Regions from separate parts of the Ferriphaselus amnicola genome, predicted to be linked through region 1. Evidence: predicted binding sites of a transcription regulator. Region 1 holds the regulator's gene; each other region holds the start of a gene.
The links. Region 1 encodes FliA, which starts transcription of late flagellar genes. Its sites were predicted from a motif close to CTAAAGTTNNCNNAAANNNTGCCGATANNA; they were not measured.
Positions count from the first base shown of each region.

Region 2: the regulator FliA is predicted to act here: its motif matches at 5,006-5,035, upstream of flhD (flagellar transcriptional regulator FlhD).
Region 3: the regulator FliA is predicted to act here: its motif matches at 3,621-3,650, upstream of OYT1_RS01790 (flagellin N-terminal helical domain-containing protein).

Region 1 covers NZ_AP018738.1:1,925,700-1,933,046, forward strand. The annotation lists gene OYT1_RS09650 (flagella synthesis protein FlgN) at 1-217, shown strand, start outside; gene motD (flagellar motor protein MotD) at 313-1,080, opposite strand; gene OYT1_RS09660 (flagellar motor protein) at 1,087-1,827, opposite strand; gene OYT1_RS09665 (RNA polymerase sigma factor FliA) at 1,827-2,537, opposite strand; gene flhF (flagellar biosynthesis protein FlhF) at 2,619-3,893, opposite strand; gene OYT1_RS09675 (PAS domain S-box protein) at 4,191-7,172, opposite strand.
Region 2 covers NZ_AP018738.1:635,204-642,550, forward strand. The annotation lists gene OYT1_RS03015 (efflux RND transporter permease subunit) at 1-1,167, opposite strand, end outside; gene OYT1_RS03020 (efflux RND transporter periplasmic adaptor subunit) at 1,167-2,261, opposite strand; gene OYT1_RS13540 (hypothetical protein) at 2,321-2,701, opposite strand; gene OYT1_RS03025 (hypothetical protein) at 2,806-4,938, shown strand; gene flhD (flagellar transcriptional regulator FlhD) at 5,254-5,574, shown strand; gene flhC (flagellar transcriptional regulator FlhC) at 5,603-6,145, shown strand; gene motA (flagellar motor stator protein MotA) at 6,353-7,207, shown strand; gene motB (flagellar motor protein MotB) at 7,240-7,347, shown strand, end outside.
Region 3 covers NZ_AP018738.1:387,779-395,125, reverse strand. The annotation lists gene OYT1_RS01800 (O-linked N-acetylglucosamine transferase family protein) at 1-1,704, shown strand, start outside; gene OYT1_RS01795 (GGDEF domain-containing protein) at 1,789-3,579, shown strand; gene OYT1_RS01790 (flagellin N-terminal helical domain-containing protein) at 3,749-4,549, shown strand; gene OYT1_RS01785 (flagellin N-terminal helical domain-containing protein) at 4,677-5,498, shown strand; gene OYT1_RS01780 (flagellar protein FlaG) at 5,575-5,940, shown strand; partial or broken gene OYT1_RS14050 (flagellar cap protein FliD N-terminal domain-containing protein) at 5,965-6,225, shown strand; gene fliD (flagellar filament capping protein FliD) at 6,241-7,347, shown strand, end outside.

The DNA of each region.
Region 1 (7,347 bases):
CCCAAATGCCCTACCCATCTGGCTCGAGATACTCCAACTGGCTGAGCGTGCGCAGCAACTGAACAACACGAACGGCGAGCTGATTCAAGTACGTATGCGCCACAATCAACAAGCCCTTGGCGTGTTACATAGCGCAGCCAGCAATAGTGCTGGACTATATGGCCGCGATGGCCAGCCCAATCTACCCAGCGCTCGCCGCACTCTAGGCACAGTTTAATAGCCGCATCTCAGCACTTCAGATCGGCGAAAACCCTGCTTTCTTTACGATGAAAAATCACTGTTTAGACAGCGTTACAGCTGCGCTTGCCAGCATCACTGGACTGGTACTTGCCCAGTCCGCTCAGCTTGTGGCGCGAGAATGGAGATGGCGATACGCCGATTCTTGGCGCGCCCTTCAGGGGTGGCATTCAGCGTTAACGGTTGATTGTCCGCCATACCTACCGCGGTTAGACGTTTGGAGGCGACTCCTTGCGTAATGAACAAACGCACAACACTAGAAGCGCGCGCCGAAGATAACTCCCAGTTGGATGGATAGAGCGGCGTATGGATGGGAATATCATCCGTATGACCATTCACCTCGATGCTGTGATCATCCGCCACCAATAGTTTCGCGACCTCAGACAACGTGCCGACCGCCGCAGCTTGGATTTCAGCCTGCCCAGTCTCGAATAGCACGCTGGCATTAATCTCCAACTCAATACCGCGATTAGTTTGTGAAACTGCGACCTGCCCGCTCTTGATCAGTGCACCCATGACCCGATTCAAGTCACCGGTCACCTTTTTGATGAATTCATCGCGCTTACGCTGCGCTTCCGCCATTTTGGCATTACGACGATCAGCTAAGGAGCGGAGAAACAGCTCTTCTTGCGTCAGCGCGATGACCGTACTAGCAGACGATTGATTACTGTTAAAAGCCTCCGACAAAGATGAGCTAAACACCTTGAACTTACCCTCATTCACCGAGGAGATGCCATACATCACCACAAAGAATGCAAACAACAAGGTGATGAAATCAGCGTAAGAAATCAACCAGCGCTCGTGATTTTCATGGTCTTGCCTTTTACGACGACGCAGCGCCATGACCGACTACTCCAGATACCCTTGCAACTTGGTTTCGATGAAACGCGGATGCTCACCGTTAGCGATCATCATCAGTCCATCAATCACCAAAGTCTGTCGTTTTGACTGCGCCATGATGTGCGCCTTCAACTTATTTGCTATGGGTAGGAATACCAGATTGGCCAAACCCACGCCGTAGATAGTAGAAACGAAAGCCACCGCGATGCCCGCCCCCAACTTAGACGGCTCACCCAGTGTCTGCATCACATGCACCAGCCCCAGCACGGCACCTATGATACCGATGGTAGGAGCATAACCCGCCGCCGACTCCCACACCCGCGAAGATTGCCAACTTAGCTGTTCGTGCGTATCCACATCAACTTCCAGCACTTCGCGAATCTTCTCGGCGCTATTGCCATCCACCAACAACTGCAAACCCTTTTGCATAAAAGGTTCACGAATCTCTGCAATTCGGTTTTCCAACATCAGGATACCATCGCGACGAGACAGCACGCTCCACTCCACCACTTGAGCGATCAGCTGTTGCATATCAGGATGCGGCGGAAAGAACACCCAGCGCCCCATACTGATCCCAGTAAAGAAGACCTTGCGTGGGCTTTGCAACATTACCGCCCCCAAAGTGCCACCGAACACGATGAGGAATGCTGTCGTTTGGAACAGACTGCCCAAGGTGCCACCTTCCAATAACTGCCCCCCGAAAATCCCCGTGATAGCGATCAGCAACCCGAATAAACTGAGCTTATCCATCAGTGACCTTTCAAGTTAGTACGCAAGCGTGACACCGCCTGACTATGCAACTGGCACACACGAGACTCACTGACTCCAAGCACCTCGCCGATTTCCCTCAGGTTCATATCCTGCTCGTAGTGCATACCCATCATCATGCGTTCGCGCTCAGGCAGGTTCTCGATCGCTTTCATCAGGGCATTACGGAAACGCGCATCCTGAATCAATTCGAGCGGATCGGCATCCTCGCCGAACTCGTGACGCTCGAAGAAGTCCTCATCACCCTCCTCATGAAAATCCTCGTAATAGACCAATTGCGCGCCGCGCGACCCACCCAGCATTTCTTGATATTCGGCCAGCGGAATGTCCATTTCCTTAGCGATTTCACTCTCGGAAGGTGCCCGACCTAGTTTTTGCTGCAACGTGCTGATACTCGCTTCGATACGACGCATATCTCGCCGTAGGCTACGCGGCAACCAATCCGCACTACGCAGCTCATCCAACATAGCTCCGCGAATACGTTGCGCAGCATAGGTCTCGAACTGCGCCCCACGCAGCTCGTCGTAACGTCCAACAGCATCTAGCAGTCCAATCATACCCGCCTGAATGATGTCATTCACCTCGACGCTACTCGGCAGTTTTGCCATCATGTGATGCGCGATACGCTTTACCAGCGGCGCATACTCCTTCAGGCACTGCTCCTTGTCATTCTTTCCGGTCGCCGTGTACATGGTTTGAAATTTTTTTGGCTTTCTTGACTCCCCGCCCAGCATTGTACATTCAGCGCACATAGTTTGTTCCCACTGACTGCACTAGGCTGCCAATCTCCGACTCGCAGCAGGCGCCACCCCCTGCCCCGACATCAGAGCAGGCATCTCAAGCTCGTTCAACGCAAAGGGAGCCGACTGGGCAGCGGGCTTAAAGGCTCGGTGCAGCAAATAATCCACATTCACCTCATGCAGATCTTCAGGAACACGCTGACCATTAGCGATGTAATGCAGTGGAATCTGGTGACGTACGGCAACATCAAGCACCGTACCCAATGAAACCGCCTCGTCAAGTTTGGTAGGGATACAGCCGACCACACCCACTGTACGGTATTTGCGTACCACCTCCTCCAACGTATCGCCGCCACTGGTCGCATTCAGCAACAGCAACCGCTTCACTCCGCAGGAGTCGTACATCTGCGTCTGTGATGCGACTCGACCATCTCGCTGCCCCATACCGATGGTATCGATCAGCACCAGATGTTTGTCGCGTAGCGCAGCCAGTGTGCGCTTGAGTTCGGCAACGTCATGCACCGAATGAACCGACACTCCCAGCATCTTGGCGTAGATGCTCAATTGTTCATGGGCTCCGATCCGGTAACTATCGCTACTGATCAACGCCACCTTATTTGCACCGTAGCGCACCACAGCACGAGCGGCAAGCTTGGCCGTCGTCGTGGTCTTGCCCACACCCGTCGGCCCGACCAAAGCATACACACCACCGCGCGTGACTAGGCTATCTTCCTGCTTGATGACCCGTAGGTTGTGTTCGACCACCTTACGTATCCAAGAGGGGCCCGCATCGTCAGGCAGCTTTTCCAACAGATGGCGTGCCAACGTCGCACTAAAGCCCGCATTCAACAATTCGCGCAACAACTTCGTCCGCTCGGGGCTACGCTGCTGCATCTCCGACCAACCGATGCACGCCAACTGCTCCTGCAGCATATTGCGCATTGATTTAATCTCACTCATCAGCGCACCTTGCTGATCCTGTACTGGCGCGATAGGCACTGCAGATGCTGTCATACGGACAGGCTGAGGAGCCATTGGCGCGACAGGCGCCGCATCTGGAATTCGAGCCGTATAGCTCGCAAGCAGTTGCTGCGTACCGCTCATCACCTTCTTGGGCGCAGGCGCAGGAGCCGCTTGCTGGGTGCGCATTTCAGTCAGCGCGGACAACTCGGAGCCAGCCAAAGCCACGATCTCAACCCCCGCATCAACCTTACGATTGGACAAGATCACCGCATCCGGCCCCAGATCATCACGTACCATCCGTAATGCATCGCGCGAAGTCGCTGCCACAAATTTTTTAGCGTTCATACTCCACCCCCTCGAATCACTCTCTTCCATCGCCCCTCAACTCGACGAGGCTCCTTCAGTGATGTTCATTATCAGGAAATGGTGTCAAATCAAACAGGCGAATAAAGGGGGGATTGCGGCACTATTCCGCGTTGGTGAGGGCTAGGACCGACTGATTGCGCCCACCATTTTTGCCTGATAGAGCGCATGATCCGCCACTCTAAGTAAGGCGGCGGCTGAAAAACTCTTGCGGGGAGCCGCCGCCCCCAGACTAAAGTTGACCGATCGCAACATACTTCCCCAAGACCGAATCATCTGCTAATCCGCAACTCCAGAACCATCCTGATGACAAAGTTCGAGCAATTTCTGGGTGAGTTGCCCCAAATCTATCGGCTTACCGATGAATGATGTCATCCCAGCGCTGGTACACTTTTCCTGCTCATCCAAGGTCACGCCTGCGCTCATTGCCACGATGGGTAGAGTAGCGAACTGCGACTCCTGACGGATAAGTTTAGTCGCTTCTAGCCCATCCATTACCGGCATCTGAATATCCATCAGCACCACATCATAGCGCCCGTTCTGCACTCGCCCGATCGCTTCTACACCATGGTTAGCAATATCCACTTCCATTCCCAGCTTTTTTAGCATCTGACTGGCAACCATCTGATTAACCCGATTATCCTCGACCAACAAGACCCGCTTGCTACGCAAAGTTGCCGCAGCATCCTTGAGTACTGACACCGTGTTATCGACTTTATCGTGGGACGCATAGGCCGCCACTTGCCTCTCATCTGCGACGACCAAGCTGATCTGGCAATGGAACGTACTACCTATACCCAATTGACTCTCGACTCGAATGTCGCCCTTCATCAGTTGCGCCAGAGTGCGACTAATCGCCAAACCCAAACCCGTACCTCCGAAACGACGGGTGATCGAGTTGTCTGCCTGAGCAAAGGGTTGGAACAAATTACCAAGCTGTTCCAGTGTCATACCGATGCCACTATCCTGCACCGCAAAATCCAGTGTGATTTCAGAGCCATCTCTGCTCAGTTGTAGCACGTGAAGTTTGACCTGTCCTCGCGCGGTGAACTTGAAGGCATTACCCAAGAGATTTATCAGAATCTGCTTCAGACGCAACTGATCTCCGATGAGGATATTCGGCACGTGAGCGTCACGCTCAAGACTGAATATAAGCCCTTGTTCCTTGGCTCGCAACTCGAACATACGCACCAAACTATCAAGCAATCCATCCAGCGAAAATTCATGTGGTTCGATGGACATCTGCCGCGCCTCAATCTTGGATAGGTCAAGAATGTCGTTGAGAATGCCAAGCAATGATTTTGAAGAGTCCAGAATTTGACGCAAATAACTGCACTGTTCCTCTTTATCTACGCTATCCAGCGCCAAACCAGACAAGCCGATCACCGCATTCATAGGGGTGCGTATCTCGTGAGACATATTGGCCAGAAAATCGCTCTTGGCACGATTGGCGGACTCGGCCTTTTGCCGCGCACTTTCCAACTGCTGTGCTTGCAGTTTCCGTTCAGTGATGTCCTTGATGAAGCAGAACATGCGCCCACCCGCATAGGCAACATGTGAAACGCAAACCTCAACCTCCCACAGTTCGCCCGTCTTGGCCTTATGCTGACTTTCAAAGCTATCGCTGCCCAACGCAACGACCTTGGCGATATCTAAAACCGTGACGGGTGGCTCACACACTTCGACATCTACGATGCTCATCCCAAGCATCTCATCTCGACTGTAGCCAGATCGCTTTAAGTAAGCATCATTCACGTCCACAAAGTTACCGCGCATATCGACCGCCCAGAAACCATCGACCGAGGTCTGGATAGCCGCACTATAAACGGCCTCTTGCTCCTGCATTTGCTTCTCTAGGGCCTTGCGCTTGGACATATCGTCAAAAACAATGACCGCCCCTGTCAAGACTCCGTCCTTACGCATCGGATACGTCGCATACTCAACCGGAATACTCTGTCCATCCTTGCACCACAAGACTTCATCGGCAGCAATACGCGGCTCACCATCGACTCCGGTAGCAAACATCGGACAGCCTGCCTGAGGGTAATGTTGACCATCAGGGTGACTGTGATGCACCAAGGCATGAAGGGGCTGCCCGATCAACTCTTCGGGTGCATAACCCAGCAACTTGGCCGCCGCCGCATTGACAAAAGTGCAAACCCCTTCAGATGACTGCCCCCAAATCCCGCTATTTACTGATTCCAGTAAAAGGCGCAAGCGTTCCTCACTGGCCTCCACCCGAAACCTAGACTCACTAACCGAACGAAAATACAGCAGTACGCCGCCGCCGATGACAATCAATACACTCCCCAACAGGCTGAAGATAATAAACCGTCCTCGCCGCTCACTTTCGATGGTGGATAGGCCCTGAAGATCGCTCTCAGCAAAAGTCGTTAGGCCGTATTCGGTCAGTTTGGTCGATGCCAGTAAATGTGGAAACGGCTCACCTTGAATGCGTTTCAACTGCGCATGATCTTGATCACCCCAAGACTCCACGTTTAACTCAGCAATACTGCTGCGCTGATAGAGCGCCAACCTATCGCGCTCACTCATCGTGCTCAGCAAGTTTCCCGGTATGCTTTTCATCAACATGGTGGCGTCGTGCGCAAGAATGATGACTCCATTCGAGTCGGCCACATAGGCATCCGCTTGGCGCGTCAAAAACGACAATGAGGACAGGTTCATCTTGGCGACGATCGCCCCCATAAACTGCCCATTCAAGTTGATGGGTGTCGCAAAGAACAAACCAGGAACGTGAGTGGTTCTACCCATCGCATACTGCATGGCGCGATGCCCGTTGCGAGCCTCAACAAACCACTGACGATCAACGAAATTCGTCCCAAGCGAGGTGTCGGGTTTATTCCAGTTATTAGCCGCCACGCAATCACCAGCGGCATTAACCACGAATAGGCCATCGACACCGAGTGAACTCTGGATTAGCTCTAGATAGCGACTGAGATCGTTCAGCTCAGCATCGGCACTCCATTGCTTGATGACTACATCCTTGGGTAAGCGGGTCGCTTGCGCTGTGGGGCCAAACTTCTCGACACTTTTCCACACTCGCAGAGCGTGTTGAAAAGTATCTGGAATTCCAGACACATAATGCAGGTTTCTACGAATACTATCAGCCACATCGTCCGACAACTCCTGAGCGTGTCGCTGCTCATTGCCGACCAAGGTATCAAGCTCTCGATTGTATAAGCTGCTAGAAACAAACCACGCCAGTACCACCCATAGACACAACGCCGTAGCCATCAGCATTATGATCAACTTGGTTCTCTTGAAGTATGGCAAACCCGCTCCCCTTTTACGCCAGGCAAAATACTGCCAACTGTCGTGACTTCGGCACAAACTGACAAAGCTTGACCCCGACTCAAGCCGACAGCTCGACCAACCAAATTTGGCAGACTTCAGGTGTCTTCAGATTTGGATTCCC
Region 2 (7,347 bases), 1.3 Mb from region 1:
CGACATCAGGTTGGCCGACATGCCGAACTGCTGCATCAAGATGAACGTGATCAGCACAGCCAGCGGAAGTGCCAGCGCGACCACCAGCGCAGCGCGCAAGTTGCCGAGGAACAACACCAGCAAGATGACGACTAGCACGATGGCTTCGGTCAGGGCTTTGGAGACCGTGCCGACGGCGCGTTCAACCAAACTGCCGCGATCATAGAACGTCTTCGTGGTCATGCCTGGCGGTAGGCTAGGTGCGAGTTCTGCCAGCTTGTCATGCACGCCTTCCACCACTTTCTGCGCATTGGCACCACGCAGGCCGAGTACTAAGCCTTCGACCGCTTCTCCTTGTCCGTTCATGGTGACCGTGCCGTAGCGGGTGAGTGCGCCGATGCGTACTTCGGCTACGTCACTGATGCGCGTCGGGCTGCCATTGGTGCTGGCGATGACGATGTTGCGTACGTCGTCTAGCGTTTTGATGCTGCCTTCGGCTCGGACCAGCAGCGCTTCGTCGCCATCGGTCAAGCGGCCTGCGCCGTCGTTTCGGTTGTTCATCTCCAATGCTTGTTGCAACTGCACCATGGTCAGGCCGCGAGCGGCCAGTGCCAGATGGTCGGGCATGACCTCAAAGGTACGAGCCATGCCGCCCAGCGAATTGACATCGGCGACTCCCGGCAAAGTGCGCAGGGCAGGGCGGATCACCCAGTCGAGCACGCTGCGGCGCTGCTCCAGCGTGTAGTTGTCGCCCTCGACGGTAAACATGAACATTTCGCCCAGTGGCGTGGTGATCGGCGCTAAGCCGCCACCGACCCCAGCGGGCAGATCGCGCAGCACGTTGTTCAGGCGCTCCGCAACTTGCTGCCGCGCCCAATAAATGTCGGTGCCATCGGTGAAGTTCAGGGTGATGTCGGCGATGGCGTACTTGGAGATCGAGCGCATGATGCGCTGATTGGGGATGCCCAGCATCTCTAGTTCGATCGGCGCAACGATGCGTGCCTCGACTTCCTCTGGCGTCATGCCCGGCGCCTTCATGATGAGTTTTACCTGCGTGGTGGAAACGTCGGGAAACGCGTCAATGGGCAGCTCGCGGAAGGAGATGATCCCCGCACCGATGACGAGCAGGGTGAGCACCAGTACCAGCAATCGCTGGGTGAGGGCGAATTCGACGAGTTTGGACAGCATCACTCGCCTCCGCCGATGCCCATCATTTGGGCTTTGAGCGAGGAGACGCCATGAACCACGACTTTCTCATCGCCCTTGAGGGTGGCGCTGATCATGCTGGTTTGTGCACCTTCGTTCATCACGCTGACGTTGACGGGGCGAAAGCCCTTTTCGGAAGTGACGAAAATCAGTGTTTTTCCAGCGACACGTGCCAGCGCGCTATTCGGCAGGTTCCATTGTGCCTGATTGCCAGAAACGGCAACGCTGGCTTCGACGAACTGACCAGGGCGTAGATTCTCTGTGCCTTTGTTAATCTCGGCGCGCAACAGGATGGTTTGATTGTTGCCGCTCAAATTGCGTCCGACGGCAATAAGCTTACCGCTGGCTTGGAATTTTGGGATGGTCACCAGTGCGCCTATTTGCAGCTTGGATGTGTGTGCCAGCGGAGCTTGGATTTCCAGCGCCAGTGGATTCAGTCGAGCAACTTTTAGGATAGGCACCGCAGCATCCAGACGTTGACCTGCGCTGACGTTTTTTTCCAAAATGACGCCGTCTATCGGTGAGGTGATCGACAGCAGGCTACTCAAGGCTTTGCCAGATTGGAGTTGGCTGATCGCGCCCTCCGACATGCCAGACAGACGAAGCATCTGCTTGCGTTCAGCTAATGCGGCGGCGGCTTCGATCTGCAAGCCGCGCGTGGTGCGGTAGCGGCTTTCCGAGATGATGCCATCCTTCCAGAGTTGCTCGTCGCGACTGAGGTTTTCTTTGGCGAGTTGCGCTTGCGTGCTCGTTTGCAGTAAGCCACGCTGGGCTTCTGCTAGCGCTGGACTTTGTAATTTGGCTAGTAACTGCCCCTGCTTGACACTGTCGCCCACGCCGACCAAGGTCTGTTCGACCATCGCAGGTAGAGGGGTGCTGATAATGAACAACTGTCCGCCTGGGACGACGACTTGAGCGGGCAGTCCCGAAACTTCACCCGCTTGTTTGGTGGGTAGGGTTTCGCTGCGAATACCTAAAGTAGTGATCTGCTTGGCAGATAAGATCAGTTCGTCATTGGCTAAAGCCAATGTGGATAGCGCCAGCAAACTCAATCCGGTGAGATAGGAAACCTTCATTGCGATACTCCATGATACAGTTAGACGGTGCGAGCGGGTGGCTCGCACATGGTGGGTGCTTATGCTAATGCAGGAGGGGCGTGCGAAAAAGGTATTTCGTAGGGAGTTACTGAGGTATTGAGTAGAGCGTGGTGATTCCCGCCAATGAGATACAGGAGGCGGCTCGCCTCGGGGGGCGGTGTCGGTGAAAATAAAGCAGTGCCGCATAAGTCTAGCGAAATCTCACGCTGTAACTCATGTGGCATTCCAATCGAAGGGGAGTCTGGCGTACTGAACGCTGGCTCAGCAAAGTTGAGTTCGCCGAACAGTGCGTGTTCCAACTCTACTGCATGGACGCTGCCATTGGCGTGGTCGCCATTGATATGTGCATGTGCCAAGGGAGCCACGCTTTGTAGCAGGGCAAACAGGCAGATGAGTAGGATTCTGATCCAGTGTTTCATGGCACCGATGGTAGCACGGTTGGTGTCTGAGGCTCGGTCAGACAACAAGCTGCAAAAATAATTCCCTGATAGAATCAATCACCAATTAATCGAGGGATAAGGGCATGAATCGCAAGGCACATGAATGGCGTTTCTTTCGCGCAGGCGGTTTCGATCAGGTGCGTATTGATACCGGTGCTGATTTGCTGGCGCTGGGCGATCTTGATCAGAAACTTTGGGTGGCATTGAGCTGCCCGACACGCGGTATCGAATTTGATGCGCATACGCTCGATCTGATCGACTCCGATAATGACGGGCATGTGCGCGCACCCGAAGTCATCTCGGCGGTGAATTGGGCAGCTAGGCTGTTGAAAGATTGCGATCTGCTAGCCAAAGGGTCGGCGACACTGCCGCTGGTGGCGATCAACGAGGCAACGGATGAAGGTGCCAAATTATTGGCGGCAGCTCGCCATATTCTCGTTAGCCTAGGCAAACCCGAAGCGGACTCGGTCAGTGCGGCTGACACCACCGATACAGCAAGGCTGATGGCTGGACTGCGTTTTAATGGCGACGGCATCATCGCCCCCGCTGCAGTGGAAGATGCCGTGACGAAGAGCGTGCTGGAAAGCATCATCGCTAGTTTGGGCTCCGTTACCGATGCGGGTGGAGAGAAGGGGGTTACCAAGGATCTGGTTGAGCGTTTCTTCGATCAAGCGAGGGAGTTCGATACGTGGAGTCTGCGTGCTGAGCAAGATCAGGCCATCTTGTGCCTAAAGGAAGATACGCAGTTGGCGGCCACTGCTTGGCGGGCAGTGCGTACCAAGGTTGATGATTACTTCACTCGTTGCCAGATGGCGGCTTACGATGCGCGAGCAGCGCTGCCTCTGAGCCGATCTATCGAAGATTATCAGCAGCTGGCGGGGAAAGAGTTGAGTGCAGGGGCGAGTGAGGTGGCGGCATTTCCTTTGGCTTTGGTGGCTGCGGGACAATCCTTGCCGTTGCGCAACGGAATCAATCCAGCGTGGTCAGCCGCTATCGTTGCCTTTCGCGAACAAGTCGTGTTGCCGCTATTGGGCAATCGTGATCAGTTAAGTGCGGAGGAATGGGCTGACATTTCTGGTCGTTTTGCTGCTTACGAAGGCTGGTTGGCAGATAAGCCAGAGACGCAAGTGGAAGCGTTGGGTTCGGCTCATTTGCGCATGGTGCTGAGCGGTGGCCACGAGCTTGCTTTACTTGAACTGATTGCGCAGGATACGGCGCTGGCCTCCGAAGTTGAGGCGATCGCTTCGGTGGATAGGCTGGTTCACTATGTGCGCGACTTGGGGGCGTTGGTCAATAACTTTGTCTCTTTCCGTAATTTTTACACCGGTGTGGATAAAGCGGTGTTTCAGGCGGGGACATTGTACTTGGATGGTCGGAGTTGCGAGTTGTGCATCAAGGTTGATGATGCCGGTAAGCACTCCACGCTGGCAAATCTGAGTCGTGTCTGTCTGGTCTATTGTGAGTGTGTGAATGGCTCGGCTAAACAGACCATCGCCGCCGCTTTTACTGCTGGCGACTCGGATCAGTTGATGGTTGGGCGCAATGGTATCTTCTACGACCGCAAGGGGCAGGACTGGAATGCAACCATCATCCGCATCCTAGAGCATCCGATTAGCATACGTCAGGCGTTCTGGTCACCATACAAGCGTGCTGGGAAAATGATTGGTGAGCAGTTGCAGAAGTTTGCTGCCGCTCGCTCTCAGGCGGCAGAAACCAAGTTGGTGACCTCAGCGCTTGAGGCTGGGAAGGCTCCTGCTGAAGCGCCCAAGGCTCCACCTCCTCCGTTCGATGTGGGTAAATTTGCCGGTATTTTTGCGGCCATTGGCTTGGCGGTGGGGGCGTTGGGGACGGCGCTAGCCTCGGTGCTGACGGGCTTGCTCGACCTACGCTGGTGGCAGATGCCACTGGTGTTGATTGGAGCATTGCTGGCAGTGTCAGGACCTTCTATGCTGATTGCTTGGTTCAAGTTGAAACAGCGCAATCTTGGGCCGCTGCTGGATGCCAATGGCTGGGCAGTGAATGCGCGCGCTCGAATCAATATCCCGTTTGGAACGTCACTGACTGGCTTGGCTAGACTGCCAGAAGGCGCTTCAGCTCTGCATATGGTTGATCCCTTTGCCGAAAAGAAACAGCGCTGGCCGTATTATGTTGGTGCATTGTTGCTTATAGGGATGGCTTGGGCGAGCTGGCACTGGAGTGCATTATTGTTCCGTTGATCCATTCTGCACATTTTTGGTTGAATTTGAGCTAACGAAAAAAACGATTAAATTTTTTAAAAAAACACTAAAGTTTTATTTGTGGGTGCCGATACATCAGTCGTAAGCATGAGTTTGTCCCCTTGCAAATTCGTGTTCTTTGAAGGCTTCCTCTTCTAATTCATGGACTTGCTCCATAATGAGGGAGTCTTCCCTTCTTTCATGTAGGAACATTGACTACAAAAAATACAGAAGCCCTCTGATTTTTTCCTACATGCACGTCCCGCAGAATGCAGTCGTCGATAAAGACGTTGTTCAACTTCCAAGGGGACGAAAATGAACGCTCATCAACTGCACGAAGAAATTAAGGAAACAAATCTTTCCTACATGTTGCTGGCTCAGCAAATGATTCAGGAAGATAAGGCATCTGCGATCTTTCGCTTGGGTGTCAGCGAAGAGACTGCTGATCTTATCTCTGGATTGACTCCGGCTCAGCTGTTGAAGATGGCGTCAGCTAATATGCTGCTGTGCTGCTTCCGCTTGGACGAGAATGTGTTGTTGAATATGGTGACTGACTACAACAAGGATAGGATGATGTCGCAAGCGCACGCAGCCATTCTGATGGCTGGACGTCCAGTCGAGGCTCTGGCAGCCTGATTCATTCATCATCTGTCTGGAGGGTGTCATGCGAAACAAGAGTGTAGTCACAGAGGCGCGCGAGATTCATATTGCGGTGGAGTTGATCGAACTGGGCGCCCGCTTGCAACTTTTGCAGGAAGAGACTGCACTGAGCCGTGAGCGCTTGCTTAAACTATACAAAGAAGTGAAGGGCGTATCCCCATCCAAAGGTATGCTGCCCTACTCGACTGATTGGTTTATGAGTTGGCAGCCAAACATTCACTCGTCGTTGTTCATCGGCATTCATCAGTTCTTGCTAAAAAATGCTGGAATAAAAGGGGTTGAGGCGCTGATTAAGGCCTACCGCTTGTATTTGGAGCAGATTGGCTTCAGCGGCGGAGATGCGGTGCTGAGTGTTACTCGTGCGTGGTTCCTGATTCGCTTCTTTGAGGCCGACATGTTGCAGCTTACGACTTGTGTCGAATGTGGCGGCAACTTCGTTGTACATACGAATGAGCTCTGTGGTCACTATACCTGTGGGATATGTCGCCCACCTTCTCGTGCTGGCAAGACCAAAAAAGCTGCTGAAGAACTGGCTTTGGTTGTCTGATGCAGGCTAGGAGAATCCCCTAAAGTTTTCACCCCATTGGCCGTTACCACCGATATAAGTTTTGAGTGGTAACGGCTTTCTTCTTGGCGGGCTTGGGGGCAACGGAAGAACAAGTAAGAATAAATCCGGTTAATTGGGTGATTGAGTTTAGCGGGCTGGTGATAATTTGCTAGCCAGTGAGACAGAAACGATAAGCAGGGGGCGGTTATGTTTGTAATTATCGGGTATGTGGTAGTTCTGGGGAGTGTGTTCGGCGGATTTGCGATGGCGGGTGGTCATTTAGCGGCACTCTTTCAGCCACTTGAATTATTGATGATTGGAGGAGGTGCGCTAGGTGCCTTCTTTGTGGGTAATACACCTAAGGCGGTTAAAGCCACAGTCAAGGGACTGCCCTTGGTGTTCAAGGGGGCGAAATACACTAAAGATACATACATGGAGCTGATGGCGCTACTCTATGAATTGCTTGGGAAAATTCGCAAAGAAGGTCTGATGTCTATTGAAGGTGATGTCGAAAAGCCAGACGAAAGCCCGTTGTTCTCTAAGTACCCCAAAATTCAGTCTGATCATCACCTAGTTGAATTCATCACCGATTATCTCCGCATCATGGTCAGCGGCAACCTCAACGCCATGGAAATCGAAAATCTAATGGATGTTGAGATTGAGACCCATCATCACGAAGAGTTGGTTCCCGCGCACACCATTGCCAAGCTCGGTGACGGTATGCCGGCTTTTGGTATCGTGGCGGCGGTTATGGGGGTTGTGCATACCATGGAGTCGGTAGGGGCGCCTCCGGCAGAGTTGGGGATGTTGATTGCTCACGCGTTGGTGGGGACCTTTCTTGGTATCTTGCTAGCTTATGGTTTCGTCGGCCCACTTTCTTCTGTGTTAGAGCAAAAGGCAGATGAGTCCACCAAAATGTTTCAGACCATCAAAGTAACTTTGCTGGCTAATCTGAACGGATATGCGCCGGCGATGGCGGTTGAGTTTGGTCGCAAAGTATTGAATTCCACAGAGCGTCCAGGCTTCGCTGAGCTGGAAGAGCACGTCAAAACCAAACGCTGATCGGCAAATAATAATTACGGCGGAGCAAGGGTATGGCAGGGGACGATAAACGACCCATTGTGGTCAAGCGTATCAAGAAGGTCGCTGGGGGGCACCACGGTGGCGCTTGGAAGATTGCATACGCTGACTTCGTGACTGCG
Region 3 (7,347 bases), 1.2 Mb from region 1:
CTACTTAAAGTGGTCGAACTTGTACCGCAACACGCCGATTGCATTTTCCATCTGGGATTACTGTCGGACAAGATGGGCGACCCCAGCAATGCTATCGATCTGATAAGCCATGCCATTTCTCTGGCTTCGAATCAGCCGATCTATCACCTTAACCTAGCGTTGATCTACGACAAGAAAGGCATGCCCGAGCGAACCATCGAGCACATGAAACTAGCCGCCGCGCTTCCCATTCCCCATACGGCCACGATCCTCGGTGAGATTGGCTTGTTATACGCCAAATTAGGGCGATTCTCAGAGGCGCTGTCCTATGCAAAAGAGGCGTTAACACTCAACTCAGAATTGCTCTCCGGCCATCTAGCATTAGGATTGACCAACTACGCAACGGGCCACGAAGAAGAGGCCATCGCCCACTACCAAATTGCGACCAAGCTGGCTCCAAACAATGCAACGATCCAAAGCGATCTGCTGTTCTTCCTACTTCGCAGCCGGAAAATCGACGATCAGGCTCTGTTCAATGCCCACTTAGAGTTCGCCAGAACATTTGAGCAGCCACTCAAAAAGCTCTGGAAAAAGCAGAGCAACTCCACGTCCTCAGATCGAAAATTAAAGATAGGCTACGTCTCCGCCGACTTTTGCGATCACTCGGTCGCCATGTTCATTCGCCCCATCTTGGCCCATCATGATCGACACGACTTCACCGTGTATTGCTACTACAACCATACACGGCAGGATGCAGTTTCCCAAGAGCTTAAGAGCTATGCTGACCACTGGAGACCCTGCCTGCAACTCAGTGATGACGAGCTTTTTGCCCAGATCCAACGTGACGAGATCGACATTCTTATTGACCTTTCAGGACACACTGCACTTAATCGGCTATTGGTCTTTGCTCGGAAACCCGCACCGATTCAAATTACATGGTTAGGCTACGCGGGCACGACCGGCCTCAGTAGCATGGACTATCGCTTCACCGATCAGTATCTCGACCCACCCGGCATGACCGATCAGTTCCACTCGGAGCAACTCATTCGTCTATCGGCTTCATATACTTTTGGCCTGCACTTTCAGCCACCGGAAGTCACTCCCTTGCCCGCGCTTTCAGGCCAAGCATTTACCTTTTCCTGCCTCAATGCGCACTCCAAAATCTCGGACGAGAACATTGCACTATGGGCAGAAATACTCAAACGTACGCCTGGATCACGCATCATGTTTGGCAATTCCGAAGAGGAAGCTGTGCAACACAGGCTAATCAATACATTTGCCTCGTACGGCATCGATGCCAGTCGCCTGATCTTGAAACCCCGAGTCACCACTTACGACTTCCTAGCATTGCACCAATCGATCGATGTCGCGCTGGACCCGTTTCCTTACAATGGCGGCACAACCACAGTATTGGCGACACTGATGGGCGTGCCAGTCATCACGCTCTCCGGCTCGCGTACAGTTTCGCGCTGCGGCGCCGGAATAATGGGAGCGGTCGGACTTTCCGACTGGGTGGCCACAAGCCCAGATCAATATGTCTCGATCGCAATCAAGTATTTTCATGACTTAGAAGCGCTTTCACGCATACGCCAAAGCCTACGTGATCGATGGCACCAAAGCTCAGTAGGCAATCCAGCGGCCTACACGCAAGAAATCGAATCGACCTATCGACAACTTTGGAGCCACTGGTGCTCGCAGCAAACGCAGAAAGCGCCTGAAAAATAGGCTAGTATTCTCCAGCTATTCGTCAGATACTCAACCTGAGAATCCATTGAAAATTCGACCATTGATAGTCGCTCATCGAAGAAAATGAACAATCCCGCAGAGATCGCCCGCGAAACCCTCAAGTTACTCGCTTCACGCAAACTTGCAGCGACGCCCAATAACTACACTGCGGTGTACCAAGAAATTAGCGGCGAGCCAGTCGAGGCGAGCGGAGCAGAAACGATTTTGGTCGGAGTTGCACAGCGGTTAGTCAAAGAGTCCCCTAAGACCAGCGCCATCGGAAAGTCCCTCAAACAAGCCATTTCCAGCCGAGATTGGGCGCGCTGTCAAAATGAGCTACAGCATTTTTTGTTCCCTCCTGCTGAGCAGACTAAGGCTGCACCTCTCGCATGGTCTGATCTCATCCGTGATCTGTTACGACAGTTGGAAACTACGCACAAGGGCCTCACCATTGCGCGCAAGAGGGAAGGTCTAGAAACCGTCCTAGGACGATTCAGCTCCGACCCCGCCGTACTATCAGAAAAGCTACAAGGATTGATCAGATCATGGTCTAGCGGCCAAACCGAAACACTCGACGCCAAGGTAAGCAATGAAACAGAGATTACCGCGCCCCAACTCAGCGCTGCCCCCGCAGTCATAGACACAGCATCTCCCGGAGCGACCATGCCCAATCTGGCCGACCACGCATTACTTGGTCAACTGGGCGAACTGTTGGCACAGACGCTGGAAAGTACATTGCAATTACATCCAGAACTATCGGGGGAAGTCACGGCATTGATCGGGCAAGTCCGTACCGCCCACAGTCACGATCAGATTAATCAATTAGCAGAAAAATTGCGCCACTTTTGGCTGCACATGGAGCTACATGGCGGCGACAAAATCAAGGTGCAAGAAGGTTTGATCCGCTTGTTGCGGATGCTAGTAGAAAACGTCAGCGAGTTGGTTGCCGATGATAAATGGCTGCACGGACAAATTGGCATGTTCCAAGAAATCATCGCCAACCCCATCGATAAGCACATCATTGCCGATGCTGAACGTAGTCTGCGAGATGCCATCATCAAACAAGGGCTATTGCAACAAAGCTTAACTGACGCCAAGAGCACGTTAAAAACGCTAATGTCGAGCTTCATCGACCGTTTAGGTGAACTGACCGACACTACTGGCGAATACCACACAAAAATGGAGAGCTACAGCCAAAAGATCGGCGGCACAGACAATCTGGCGGAGCTTGGCCACATCCTTGATGACATCATGCAGGACACACGTACTATTCAGGAAAGCGCCTTACGTTCGCGTGACGAACTGCTGGCCACCCGCAAGCAAGCGGATGAAGCCGAGCGCCGCATCCATGAGTTGGAAACCGAGCTAGAACATGTGAGTGAGTTAGTGCGGGAAGACCAACTCACTGGGGCGCTCAACCGGCGCGGCCTTGACGAGATCATGGAGCGCGAATACAAACGAGCTGATCGCAACCCTACACCCATCATCATCGCACTACTCGACGTGGACAATTTCAAGCGTCTTAATGACACTCTTGGTCATCAAGCGGGGGATCAAGCCCTCATTCATCTCGCCAGTGTCATCAAAGACGCCCTGCGCCCCAGCGACTCCGTCGGACGCTACGGTGGTGAAGAGTTCATCATCGTGCTTCCCGACACCGCTTTGGAGGAAGGTATCGCCACCATCTCGCGTCTCCAGCGCGAACTGACCAAGCGCTTTTTCATGCACAACAATGAGCGTCAGCTCATCACTTTTAGCGCAGGCGTGGCACTACGCAGCGAGAACGAAACAGCGGATGACACGATCGCCCGCGCTGATCAGGCAATGTACCTCGCCAAGCAGACCGGCAAAAATCGTGTGGTAGCGGCGGACTAATCCCGCTTTCTAATCACTCGCTTAAATAGTTCATCCCAACTATAAAGTTTGACGAGAAAGCACCGATAACTAGCTCATCAGTAGTTGATTAAGTCTAGAAAACCAAGACACAACTGCAGTGAACGGTGGAACACACCGGAGTTTGAAATCAAAGTTAAGGAGAACCAAAATGGCTTCCTATATCAACACCAACATCGCCGCCTTGAATGCACAACGCAACCTGACCCAATCTCAGGGTGCGCTGAATACTTCGCTGCAACGCCTGTCTTCCGGCTTGCGCGTGAACAGCGCCAAGGACGATGCAGCAGGGCTGGCCATCGCCGAGCGCATGAATGCGCAAATCAAGGGGTTGAATGTTGCGGTACGCAATGCCAACGATGGCATTTCTCTAGCCCAGACCGCTGAAGGTGCACTTGGCATCATCGGCAACAATCTGCAGCGGATGCGTGAACTGGCGGTACAAGGAGCCAACTCCACAGCGTCGGGCGACTTGACTTCGCTAGACTCTGAGTACAAGCAACTCGCCGCTGAAAATACGCGCGTAATCGGCGCAACAAAATTCAACGGCACTTCGCTGCTGAATGCTGCTGCCACGCTGTCGTTCCAGATTGGCGCAAACGCTGCCGACACGGTTTCGGTCACCACCACCGTCGTTGCGATGACAGGAACCACTTTGGGAACCACTACAGCATTGGCTTCGGCACAAATCACCTTGCTGGATGCTGACATCGCCACCATCAACTCGACTCGTGCAACCTTTGGCTCCACTCAGTCTCGGTTCGAAGCGATCATCAGCAACGTATCCAATGCCGCAGAGAACCTGACCGCTGCCCGCAGTCGCATCATGGACACTGACTACGCCGCAGAAACTGCCAACTTGACTCGCGCCCAGATTCTGCAACAAGCAGGCACTGCGATGCTGGCACAAGCCAACACCGCCCCGAACAGCGTGATGTCTTTGTTGCGCTAGGCTAAGTTGGTTTAATTATCGAACTGAACCCTAAGTATTTTAGCGCAAGAACCGATAATAGATTCAACAGCGATTGCTTATGCAGACCAAAGCATAATCGCAGTGATTAATGTAAAGGAGAACGAAAATGGCTTCCTATATCAACACCAATATTGCGGCTCTGAACGCACAGCGCAACCTTAATAGCTCCCAAGGTGCCTTGAACACATCACTGCAACGCCTGTCTTCTGGCCTTCGCGTGAATAGCGCCAAAGACGATGCAGCAGGACTAGCCATCGCCGAGCGCATGAACGCCCAGATCAAGGGACTGAATGTTGCGGTGCGCAATGCCAACGACGGCATCTCACTTGCTCAGACTGCTGAAGGCGCGCTTGGTATCATCGGTAACAATTTGCAGCGGATGCGTGAATTGGCAGTGCAGGCGTCTAACGCCACTGCCTCCGGCGACTTGGCTTCCCTGAATTCTGAGTATCAGGCACTGGATGCAGAAAACCTTCGCGTGCTTGGAGCTAGCAAATTCAACGGACAGGTTTTGTTGACCGGCGGCACCTCGCTGACCTTCCAGATCGGTGCAAATAATGCCGAAACGATTACTGTGACCACGGGTTCGCTATCGACTGCTGCTGGTAGTGGTGTGATTGCGACAGCAGCTGGCTTGGCTTCGACCGCTGCCGCCCAGACCGAAATCACCACGATGGATACAGCGATAGGTAACATCAACTCGCTACGCGCAACCTTTGGTGCCACCCAGTCGCGCTTCGAGGCTATCATCAGCAACGTATCTAATGCTGCAGAGAACCTGACTGCTGCTCGCAGCCGCATCATGGACACTGATTACGCTGCAGAAACAGCCAACCTGACTCGCGCGCAGATTCTGCAACAAGCTGGCACCGCGATGTTGGCACAGGCGAACACCGCCCCCAATAGCGTGATGTCTCTGTTACGCTAAACTGGTTAGGCTGGTAGCTAAAAATCCCAGCCGAAACCGATGTTTCGGCTGGGATTTTGGTTAAAGGAGAAGCAAAATGTACATCCAGAATGCGACAACTAGTGTATCCAAGTCAGGATGGGCTGGCGTAGAGGGGGTAAATCCCTCGCCCCCAGCGGCATCTTCGACTGAGGCACAGAGCGCCACTGCCGTAACGCAAAAATCAGTCGAGCCCACTCCAGCTCAACTGCAAGGTGCGGTGGACAAGATCAACAGTTCAATGAAGGAGATCAACTCCAATCTGCAATTCAGCATTGATAACGACACGAAACGTGTTGTCGTTAAAGTCGTTGAATCAAAGACTGGAGAAGTAATCAAGCAATTCCCCTCCGAAGAGGCACTTTCTATAGCTAAGGCTATAGACCGCTTCCAGCAGGGATTGCTCGTTAAGCAAAGTGCGTAACGAAGAAAGGTAAGGGTACTCATCATGGCAACCACTACTAGTATCACTTCGGGTGGCATGATAGATGTTAATGGCTTGGTCACCTCGCTGATGGGCGTTGAAAGACGTCCGGTCACTTTGTTGACCGCCAAGCAAACTAGCTATCAGGCCAAGCTGTCTGCAATGGGAAATATCAAGAGCGCAGTCTCTGCATTCCAGACTACCGTTGGCTCAATGGCGAGTGCCAGCAGCTTCCAGACGACCTCTGCCACTTCCGGCGACACTTCGGTGTTTTCGGCAACGGCAGGGAGTTCGTCCACTTTGGGCAGCTATTCAGTTGAAATCACCAAAATTGCACAAGCGCAAAAGCTCGCAACGGCAGGGCAACTCAGCACAACCACCGCTATAGGTAACGGGACCCTCACCTTCGACTTCGGTAGCATCAGCGGCGGAACCTTTGACTCTGTCACCGGGAAATACACAGGGGCGAGCTTTACCAATAGCGGCGCAAGCAGTGGTACGGTCACTATTGATGCCACCAACAATTCTTTGCAGGGCATCCGTGACGCAATCAACACAGCCAAAATCGGCGTTACTGCATCCATCGTAAATGATGGAAGTGGCACTCCCTACCGCTTAGCGTTAAGCTCCAACAATATGGGCAGCAGTAACAGTGTGAAGATTTCTGTTGCTGGCGATGCCGGCTTGAGTAGTCTGCTCGCACACGACCCCGCCGGCACCCAAAGCCTAGCCGAAACCGCTACCGCTCAAAATGCCTTATTCAAGGTTGATGGCATTAGCATCAGCAAAAGCAGCAACATCATCACCGATGCAATTGCCGGTGTCACTCTGACGCTAAAAAAACCAAGCACTTCGCCAGTTTCGCTAGATGTAGCCACAGATAATAGTGCTGCCACCAAATCCGTTCAGGGCTTCGTGGATGCTTTCAACACGCTGAACAAGTCTTTGAGCAGCGCTCTAGCTAGTGGCGTGGTTGGCTCTACTGCACCGCTACATGGCGATGCTCTGATCCGCTCATTACAAAGCCAAATTCGTAGCGTCCTGAGCACCCCTCTCTCCAACAATGGCAGTACGGTCAATACGCTGTCTCAAATTGGGGTTAGCTTTCAGCCTGACGGGTCGCTGGCGCTCAACTCCACAAAATTAAGCGCAGCCATCAGCAGCAATGCGAAAGACGTCGCCAGCATTTTTGCCGCTTCTGGCAGCGCTACTGATAGCTTGGTCAGCTTTAGCTCCGGCAGTGTATCGACTAAACCAGGGAGCTATGCAGTTAGCATCAGCCAGTTGGCTACGCAAGGCAGCTTGACCGGCTCTGCTGCCGCAGGCACAACCATCACAGCGGGAGCGAATGACACCATAGATTTGACTGTAAACGGTGTTGCGTCGTCGATTACCTTAAGTGCAGGG